Regions from separate parts of the Enterobacter sp. fkY84-1 genome, predicted to be linked through region 3. Evidence: predicted binding sites of a transcription regulator. Region 3 holds the regulator's gene; each other region holds the start of a gene.
What was found. The regulator CRP, encoded in region 3, controls carbon source genes, mostly activating them, when cyclic AMP is high. The targets are predictions, from matches to a motif close to ATGTGANNNNNNTCACAT.
Positions count from the first base shown of each region.

Region 1 (3,282 bases), 1.9 Mb from region 3:
TGTTTAACCCGACCAACGGCACCTGCTTCGCCTCCTTCGGCGCGCACCCGGACTTCGGCGTGGCGCTGGAGCGTACCGTTACCGAGCTGCTCCAGGGCCGTAGCCTGAAAGATCTCGACGTGTTTACGCCGCCAACGTTTGACGATGAAGAAGTGGCCGAGCATACCAACCTCGAAACCCACTTCATCGATTCCAGCGGCTTAATTTCCTGGGATATGTTCAAGCAGGACGCGGACTATCCGTTCGTGGACTGGAGCTTTGCCGGTACCACGGAAGAAGAGTTCGCGACGCTGATGGCGATCTTTAACGCGGAAGACCAGGAAGTGTACATTGCCGACTACGAGCACCTGGGCGTTTACGCGTGCCGCATCATCGTGCCTGGCATGTCTGATATCTATCCGGCGGAAGATCTGTGGCTGGCGAACAACAGCATGGGCGCGCATCTGCGTGAAACGCTGCTGGCTCTGCCGGGCAGCGAATGGGAGAAAGAGGATTATCTGAACCTGATCGCCCAGCTGGACGAAGAAGGCCATGATGATTTCACCCGCGTACGCGAACTCCTGGGCCTGGCGACCGGTAAAGACAACGGCTGGTACACCCTGCGCATCGGTGAGTTGAAAGCGATGCTGGCCCTGGCGGGCGGCGATCTGGATCAGGCCCTGGCCTGGACCGAGTGGACCATGGAGTTCAACCAGTCGGTCTTCTCTGCCGAGCGCACCAACTATTACCGCTGCCTGCAAACCCTGCTGCTGCTTGCACAGGAAGAGGATCGCGAACCGCTGCAATACCTGAATGCTTTCGTGCGAATGTACGGCGCTGAGGCCGTTGAAGCAGCCAGCGCAGCCCTGAGCGGCGAAGCGCCGTTCTATGGCCTGCAGGCTGTTGATAGCGATCTGAAAGCCTTCCCGGCGCATCAGTCGCTGCTGAAGGCCTACGAAAAGCTGCAGAAAGCAAAAGCCGCTTACTGGTCAAAATAAGCGCACATAACATTACCAGCAGTAGGCGTATTCAATCGTCTGGGCTATATTACGGGGCAATTTCATTGCCCCTTTTTTTATTTCCTTCGGCAATGATTGTTGATTGTAATAATAAAGTTAAACACGGGTAAATATAATAATATTGATCTGGGCTTTACTGTTACTTTTTATGGTTAATACTCCATATTAATTAACTGATAAAGAGGTGGCCGAACGAAAAAATTCAACTCTTTTCATAACTTTTAAAATTTATTTTTATACGGATAATCAAATACTTACTCCGCATTTGCTGTAAATCCATACACATTGCGGGCCTATAAGCCAGGCGAGATATGATCTATATCAATTTCTCTTCTATAATGCTTTGTTAGTATCTCGTCGCCGACTTAATAAAGAGAGAGTTAGTGTGAAAGCTGACAACCCTTTTGATCTTTTACTCCCTGCTGCGATGGCCAAAGTTGCCGAAGAAGCAGGTGTCTATAAAGCAACGAAACACCCGATGAAGACGTTCTATCTGGCGATCACGGCTGGTGTGTTCATCTCTATCGCTTTCGTCTTCTACATCACCGCCACTACCGGTACTGCCGGAATGCCTTTCGGCATGGCCAAACTGATTGGCGGCATTTGTTTCTCACTGGGTCTGATTCTTTGCGTTATTTGCGGCGCCGACCTCTTCACCTCAACGGTGCTGATTGTCGTGGCAAAGGCGAGCGGAAGAATTACCTGGGGTCAGCTGGCACGTAACTGGCTTAATGTTTACGTGGGTAACCTGGTTGGCTGTCTGCTCTTTGTTTTGTTGATGTGGCTTTCTGGCGAGTACATGACCGCCAACGGTGGTTGGGGCCTTAACGTCCTGCAAACTGCCGACCACAAAATGCACCACACATTTATCGAAGCCGTTGCTCTCGGCATCCTCGCGAACCTGATGGTCTGCCTGGCTGTATGGATGAGCTACTCGGGTCGTAGCCTGATGGACAAAGCCTTAATTATGGTTCTGCCGGTTGCGATGTTCGTTGCCAGCGGCTTTGAGCACAGTATCGCGAATATGTTCATGATCCCAATGGGCATTGTTATCCGCGACTTTGCGAGCCCGGAGTTCTGGACCGCAGTTGGTTCATCCCCGGAAAGTTTCTCTCACCTGACTATTATGAATTTCATTACTGATAACCTGATCCCTGTCACTATCGGGAACATTATCGGTGGGGGTCTGTTAGTTGGGTTGACATACTGGGTCATTTACCTGCGTGGCGACGATCATCATTGATGGTTTTCTCAGGCAGTAAATAAAAAATCCACTTAAGAAGGTAGGTGTTACATGTCCGAGCTTAATGAAAAGTTAGCCACAGCCTGGGAAGGTTTTGCGAAAGGTGACTGGCAGAATGAAGTAAACGTACGTGACTTCATTCAGAAAAACTATACCCCGTATGAAGGTGACGAATCCTTCCTGGCTGGCGCAACTGACGCGACCACCAAGCTGTGGGACAGCGTAATGGAAGGCGTTAAACTGGAAAACCGCACTCACGCGCCAGTTGATTTTGACACCTCCGTTGCTTCCACCATCACTTCTCACGATGCTGGCTATATCAACAAAGCCCTTGAGAAAATCGTTGGTCTGCAGACTGAAGCACCACTGAAACGCGCAATCATCCCGTTCGGTGGTATTAAAATGGTTGAAGGTTCCTGCAAAGCGTATAACCGCGAGCTGGACCCAATGCTGAAAAAAATCTTCACCGAATACCGCAAAACCCACAACCAGGGCGTATTCGATGTTTACACCAAAGACATTCTGAACTGCCGTAAATCTGGCGTTCTGACTGGTCTGCCAGATGCATATGGCCGTGGCCGTATCATCGGTGACTACCGTCGCGTTGCGCTGTACGGTATCGACTTCCTGATGAAAGACAAGTACGCGCAGTTTGTTTCCCTGCAGTCCGATCTGGAAAACGGCGTAAACCTGGAAGCGACTATCCGTCTGCGTGAAGAGATCGCTGAACAGCACCGCGCGCTGGGTCAGATCAAAGAGATGGCTGCTAAATACGGCTGCGATATCTCTGGTCCTGCTACCAACGCTCAGGAAGCTATCCAGTGGACCTACTTCGGCTACCTGGCCGCAGTTAAATCTCAGAACGGCGCAGCAATGTCCTTTGGTCGCGTATCCACCTTCCTGGATGCCTATATCGAACGTGACCTGAAAGCAGGCAAAATCACCGAGCAAGACGCTCAGGAAATGATTGACCACCTGGTCATGAAACTGCGTATGGTTCGCTTCCTGCGTACCCCTGAATACGATGAGCTGTTCTCCGGT
Region 1 is NZ_CP169393.1:1,536,948-1,540,229, reverse strand. Features, by position in the region: gene ycaO (30S ribosomal protein S12 methylthiotransferase accessory factor YcaO) at 1-977, shown strand, start outside; gene focA (formate transporter FocA) at 1,384-2,241, shown strand; gene pflB (formate C-acetyltransferase) at 2,293-3,282, shown strand, end outside.
Region 1: a site for CRP is predicted at 1,308-1,325, ahead of focA (formate transporter FocA). Genes of this name have one in related genera too.

Region 2 (3,282 bases), 200 kb from region 3:
AGCCATGCTAAGCGAGGTTTACAGCAAACTCACGTCACCGGTGCCGGGTTAAACACCGCCAGCTGATTATGCAATCCCCATTGGTCCGAGAAGGTTTTCTTTCGCCCGCTGGCGACATCCAGAATGAAGTGGAACAGCTTCCAGCCCACGTCCTCAATGCTCTCTTCTCCGGTGGCGATGGTGCCCGCGTTAATATCCATTAAGTCATACCAGCGGTTTGCCAGCTCGGTGCGGGTCGCCATCTTGATCACCGGCACCGCCATCAGGCCGTACGGCGTGCCGCGCCCGGTGGTAAAGACCTGTACCGTAATGCCGGATGCCACCTGCTGCGTGCCGCACACAAAATCGCTGGCCGGCGTTGCCGCGTAGATAAGGCCGCGTTTCGTCGGGCGCTGGCCCGGAGAGAGCACTTCTGCAATGGCGCTCTGCCCGGATTTGGCAATAGAGCCGAGGGCTTTTTCCACCACGTTTGCCAGGCCGCCTTTCTTGTTGCCCGGAGACGGGTTGGCGCTGCGGTCGGTTTTGCCCATATCGAGATAGTTATCGTACCAGGCCATCTCCTCAAGCAGTCGCTTGCCGACCTCTTTATTAACGGCGCGCGGCGTCAGCAGATGGATGGCGTCACGCACTTCAGTCACCTCGGAGAACATCACCGTGGCGCCGCAGCGTACAAGCAGATCGGATGCAAAGCCCACCGCCGGGTTGGCCGTCACGCCGGAGAAGGCATCGCTACCGCCGCACTGGGTGCCCACAACCAGCTCAGAGGCCGGGCACGTTTCGCGCTGGCGGCGGTTGAGCTTGTCCAGATGGCGTTCTGCTACCTGCAAAATATCGTCGACCATTGAGCGGAAACCGACGTGGCGTTCGTCCTGCAGGCGCACGATACTGGCCTCGTCTGCCGGAATGGCTTTGACATCTTCCGTGCCTTGCAGCAGGCGCTCGGGCTGGAGCTTTTCACATCCCAGGCCAATGACCATCACCTCGCCGCCAAAGTTGGGGTTCAGGGCGATATTGTGGATGGTCCGGATAGGCACCACGGCAGCGGGCGCGTTAATCGCCACGCCGCAGCCGTAGAGGTGGTTCAGGCCCACCACGCCGTCGACGTTCGGGTACTTTGGCAGCAGATCGCGTTCGATGATTTTCACCACGTAATCCACGACGCCCGCCACGCAGTGCACGCTGGTGGTAATGCCGAGCAGATTTTTGGTACCGACGCTGCCGTCCGCATTGCGATACCCTTCAAAGGTATAGCCTTCCAGCGGGGGAAGCGGTTCCGGCACGCGGGTTGCTAGCGGAAGCGTGTTCAGCGGCGGCGCTTCTGGCAGCGCCACCAGCGACTCCTCCACCCAGCTTCCCTGCGGAATAGGACGGACGGCATAGCCGATGACTTCACCGTAACGCACAATTTCGCTTTCAGCAGGGATATCCACCAGGGCGACTTTATGTCCCTGCGGAACATGCTCAGTCAGTTCCAGCCCGTCCGGGAAGCGGGTTCCTGCTTTTAAGCCATTGTCGTTGACGATAATCGCCACGTTATCGGCGTCGTGCACTTTTATATAAAACGCCGTCGGCGGTGCCTGTCGAATTTCAATGTCGGCCATTGGTCAGTATTCTCCAGCAAAATTCTGATAATAGGTTCAGCCATTTTTCTGATGGTAGAAATAAATACGCGGCTTTCAGAAATAAAGCATGTCAGCAGATTCAATATCAAAATGTGATCCCGATCGCTCGCGAGCCCGTAATCCTTGATTCTGTGCATTAGCGCCCAGTGCTTTGTGCATATGCAAAAATTTTTATCAAAAAATAGCGTAATACCTGAGCATTAAAACAATGTGCGGTCGTGGATTGCATCTTATACTGAATGACGATTTTATTACGCCAGAATATGTCCGAATAATAAATATCATGCTGGCGCGGTGTCTGAATAAATAAAATGATGCTGAAAAAGGCTGCGGAATTAAAAAGGTAAATACGATGAATAACGCTATCTTCCCGAATAAATTTAAAGCGGCTCTCGCAGCGCACCAGATTCAGATTGGCTGCTGGTCCGCGCTGGCAAACCCTATCAGCACCGAAGTGCTGGGCCTGGCCGGTTTCGACTGGCTGGTGCTGGACGGCGAACATGCACCAAACGATATCAGCACGTTTATTCCGCAGCTGATGGCGCTGAAAGGCAGCAACAGTGCCCCGGTGGTGCGTGTCCCCACCAACGAACCGGTGATTATTAAGCGTCTGCTGGATATCGGCTTCTACAACTTCCTGATCCCGTTTGTGGAGACGGAAGAACAAGCGGCACTGGCCGTGGCGTCTACGCGCTACCCTCCCGAAGGGATCCGCGGCGTTTCCGTTTCGCATCGCGCCAACATGTTTGGCACCGTCCCGGACTATTTCGCGCAGTCCAACAGCAACATCACCATTCTGGTTCAGATCGAGAGCCAGCAGGGCGTCGATAACGTCGACGCGATTGCCGCCACCAACGGCGTGGACGGTATCTTCGTCGGCCCAAGCGATCTGGCTGCGGCCTTTGGCCATCTCGGTAACGCCAGCCACCCTGACGTGCAGCACGCGATCCAGCACATCTTTGCTCGCGCAAAAGCGCACGGCAAGCCGTGCGGCATTCTGGCGCCGGTAGAGGCTGATGCCCGCCGCTACCTGGAGTGGGGAGCCACCTTCGTTGCCGTCGGCAGCGACCTTGGCGCCTTTCGCTCTGCCACGCAGAAATTAGCGGACGCTTTTAAAAAATAACCATCATTGAGGAAACAGATTATGACGCTGAAAGTGGGTTTTATTGGCCTGGGGATCATGGGTAAACCAATGAGTAAGAACCTCATCAAAGCGGGTTACTCGCTGGTGGTCTCCGATCATAATCCACAGGCCGTGGCTGAGGTGATAGCGGCTGGCGCAGAAGCGGCCACCACCGCGAAAGCCATTGCCGAGCAGTGCGATGTCATCATCACCATGCTGCCAAACTCCCCGCACGTAAAAGAGGTTGCGCTGGGTGAAAACGGCATTATCGACGGCGCGAAACCGGGCCTGGTGCTGATCGATATGAGCTCTATCGCACCGCTCGCGAGCCGTGAAATCAGCGAGGCGCTAAAGGCAAAGGGCGTCGATATGCTGGATGCGCCGGTCAGCGGCGGTGAGCCGAAAGCGATCGACGGCACGCTGTCGGTGATGGTCGGCGGTGATAAAGCTATTTTCGATAAATTTTACGACCTGATGAAAGCCATGGCGGGCTCCGTGGTACACACCGGGGAGATCGGGGCGGGTAACGTGACCAAG
Region 2 is NZ_CP169393.1:4,113,437-4,116,718, reverse strand. Features, by position in the region: gene garD (galactarate dehydratase) at 30-1,601, opposite strand; gene garL (2-dehydro-3-deoxyglucarate aldolase) at 1,975-2,745, shown strand; gene garR (2-hydroxy-3-oxopropionate reductase) at 2,767-3,282, shown strand, end outside.
Region 2: a site for CRP is predicted at 1,713-1,730, ahead of garD (galactarate dehydratase). Genes of this name have one in related genera too.

Region 3 (3,282 bases):
CGATGGAGCTCATCATGACGCCGCTGGTGGAGCGATTGATGGAAGGGAAACAGATCGCGTGAGTTTTTTGCCCGGTGGCGCTGCGCTTACCGGGCCTACGGTCGTGCTTTTGTAGGGCGGGTCAGCGAAGCGCCACCCGCCAAACATTAAGCCTCGATCACTTCATACGAATGGGTGATTTTTACCGCTTTCTCCAGCATTAACGCCACAGAGCAGTACTTCTCCGCAGACAGGTCCACCGCACGTGAAACCGCCGCGTCTTTCAGTTCTTTACCGGTGACCACAAAGTGCAGATTGATGTGGGTGAACAGGCGTGGCGCCTCTTCGCGGCGTTCTGACGTGAGTTTGACCTCACAATCCGTCACGTCATGACGGCCTTTTTGCAGAATCGACACCACGTCAATGGCGCTGCATCCCCCTGCCGCCATCAGCACCATTTCCATTGGGCTGGGCGCTTTATCGCCGGAGTTACCATCCATCAAAATCTGATGTCCTGACGCGGACTCGCCCAGGAACGTTAAACCTTCAACCCACTTCACGCGCGCTTGCATATTCTTAAACTCCAACGTTGCATTTTTGGTGACAGATTACGCGTGCGTTACATTTCTCGCAATGGAAGGCGACCTGCATCATGCTGAAGCGAGACACCAGGAGACACGCGGCGAAAGCTATGCTAAAACACTCAGGATGCTACAGTAATACATTGACGTTACACATGTATGCAGAGGACATCAAACTTTACTGGCTGCGAAACGTTACGGTAGCCGACTTCCCAGGGTATGGGTAAGAATTCGATTGCAACCCCAGAGTCCGGATGCATCTGATGACTCTGGTGACAGCTTATAACAGAGGATAACAGCGCATGGTGCTTGGCAAACCGCAAACAGACCCGACTCTCGAATGGTTCTTGTCTCATTGCCACATTCATAAGTACCCATCAAAGAGCACGCTGATTCACCAGGGTGAAAAAGCGGAAACGTTGTATTACATCGTTAAAGGCTCGGTGGCAGTGCTGATCAAAGATGAAGAAGGGAAAGAGATGATCCTTTCTTATCTGAACCAGGGCGATTTCATCGGTGAACTGGGCCTGTTTGAAGAGGGCCAGGAACGTAGCGCCTGGGTTCGTGCAAAGACAGCATGTGAAGTGGCTGAAATTTCTTACAAGAAGTTCCGTCAGCTGATTCAGGTTAACCCTGACATTCTGATGCGTCTCTCTTCCCAGATGGCGCGCCGTCTGCAGGTCACCTCAGAGAAAGTGGGCAACCTCGCCTTCCTGGACGTGACGGGCCGCATCGCACAAACTCTGCTGAACCTGGCGAAACAGCCGGACGCCATGACCCATCCGGACGGCATGCAAATTAAAATTACCCGTCAGGAAATTGGTCAAATCGTCGGTTGCTCCCGTGAAACAGTGGGCCGTATCCTGAAAATGCTGGAAGATCAAAACCTGATCTCCGCCCACGGTAAAACCATCGTGGTTTACGGAACGCGTTAATTCCGCTTAAACGGCGTGCCATCGCAAGGTGTCACGCCGTTTTTGTCTCTACTCCTCATGTGGCGCAGGCTGATCTATCACCCGGAAGTTAACTACGCACTGCGACAAACGCTGGTGTTGTGTCTACCCGTGGCCATCGGCCTGATCCTCGGACACCTTCAGCAAGGCCTGCTCTTTTCCCTCGTGCCCGCCTGCTGCAACATTGCTGGCCTGGACACACCGCATAAGCGCTTTTTCAAACGTCTGATCGTGGGCGGCTGCCTGTTTGCTGGCTGTAGCCTTGCCGTACAGCTTTTACTGGCCCGGGATATCCCGCTGCCGCTGATCCTGACGGTGCTGGCGATGACGCTCGGCGTCACGGCGGAAATCAGCTCGCTGCACGCCCGCCTGCTTCCCGCCTCGCTGATTGCGGCCATCTTCACGCTGAGCCTCGCCGGGAATATGCCGGTGTGGGAGCCGCTACTGATCTACGCGCTGGGGACACTGTGGTACGGGCTGTTTAACTGGTTCTGGTTCTGGCTGTGGCGGGAACAGCCGCTGCGCGAATCCCTGAGCCTGCTCTATGTGCAGTTGGCGGAATACTGCGAAGCCAAATACACCCTGCTCACCCAGCATACCGATCCGGAAAAAGCCTTACCGCCGCTGCTGACGCGCCAGCAGAAGGTGGTGGATCTGATAAGCCAGTGCTATCAGCAGCTGCATATGCTCGCCGCCAACAAGAACCACGAGTACAAACGGCTGCTGCGCACCTTCCAGGTAGGCCTGGATCTGCAGGAGCATATCTCTGTTAGCCTGCACCACCCGCAGGAGGTGCAAAAGCTGGTTGAGCGCAGCCACGCCGAAGCGGTGATCCGCTGGAACGCGCAGACCGTCTCGGCACGCCTGCGCGTGCTGGCTGACGATATTCTCTACCACCGCTATCCCACGCGCTTTAACATGGAAAAACAGCTCGGCGCGCTGGAGAAAATCGCCCGTCAGCATCCGGATAACCCGGTCGGCCAGTTTGCCGCCTGGCACTTCAGCCGCATCGCCCGCGTGCTACGCACCCAGCGCCCGCTTTATTCCCGCGACCTGATGGCGGATAAACAAAAACGGCTTCCCCTGTTGCCCGCGCTCAAAAGCTATCTATCTCTCAAATCGTCCGCCCTGCGCAATGCCGCACGAATTAGCGTCATGCTCAGTATCGCCAGCCTGATGGGCATGGCGCTGCATCTGCCGAAGCCCTACTGGATCTTAATGACCGTGCTGTTCGTCACCCAGAACGGCTACGGCGCCACGCGGGTGCGTATTCTGCACCGGGCGGGCGGCACCATGGCCGGGCTGATCATTGCAGGCGTAACGCTGCACTTCCACGTGCCGGAAGGCTATACCCTGGCAGGCATGCTGGCGATCACGCTGGTGAGCTACCTGATTATCCGCAAAAATTACGGCTGGGCGATGGTGGGCTTTACGGTGACGGCGGTATACACCCTGCAGCTGCTTACGCTGAACGGCGAACAGTTTATTATCGCCAGGCTGATTGATACCCTGATCGGCTGCCTGATTGCCTTCGGCGGTATGGTCTGGCTCTGGCCGCAGTGGCAAAGCGGACTGCTCAGGCAGAACGCCCACGACGCGCTGGAGGCCGACCAGCAGGCCATTCGCCTCATCCTGAGCGACGACCCGCAGCCCTCCCCGCTGGCGTATCAGCGCATGAAGGTCAACCAGGCGCACAACGCCCTGTTCAACTCGCTCAACCAGGCGATGCAGGAGCCGGGCTTTAACTCACATTATCTGGCCGATATGAA
Region 3 is NZ_CP169393.1:4,315,197-4,318,478, forward strand. Features, by position in the region: gene ACEPLT_RS20720 (phosphoribulokinase) at 1-62, shown strand, start outside; gene ACEPLT_RS20725 (OsmC family protein) at 147-551, opposite strand; gene crp (cAMP-activated global transcriptional regulator CRP) at 863-1,495, shown strand; gene ACEPLT_RS20735 (YccS/YhfK family putative transporter) at 1,553-3,282, shown strand, end outside.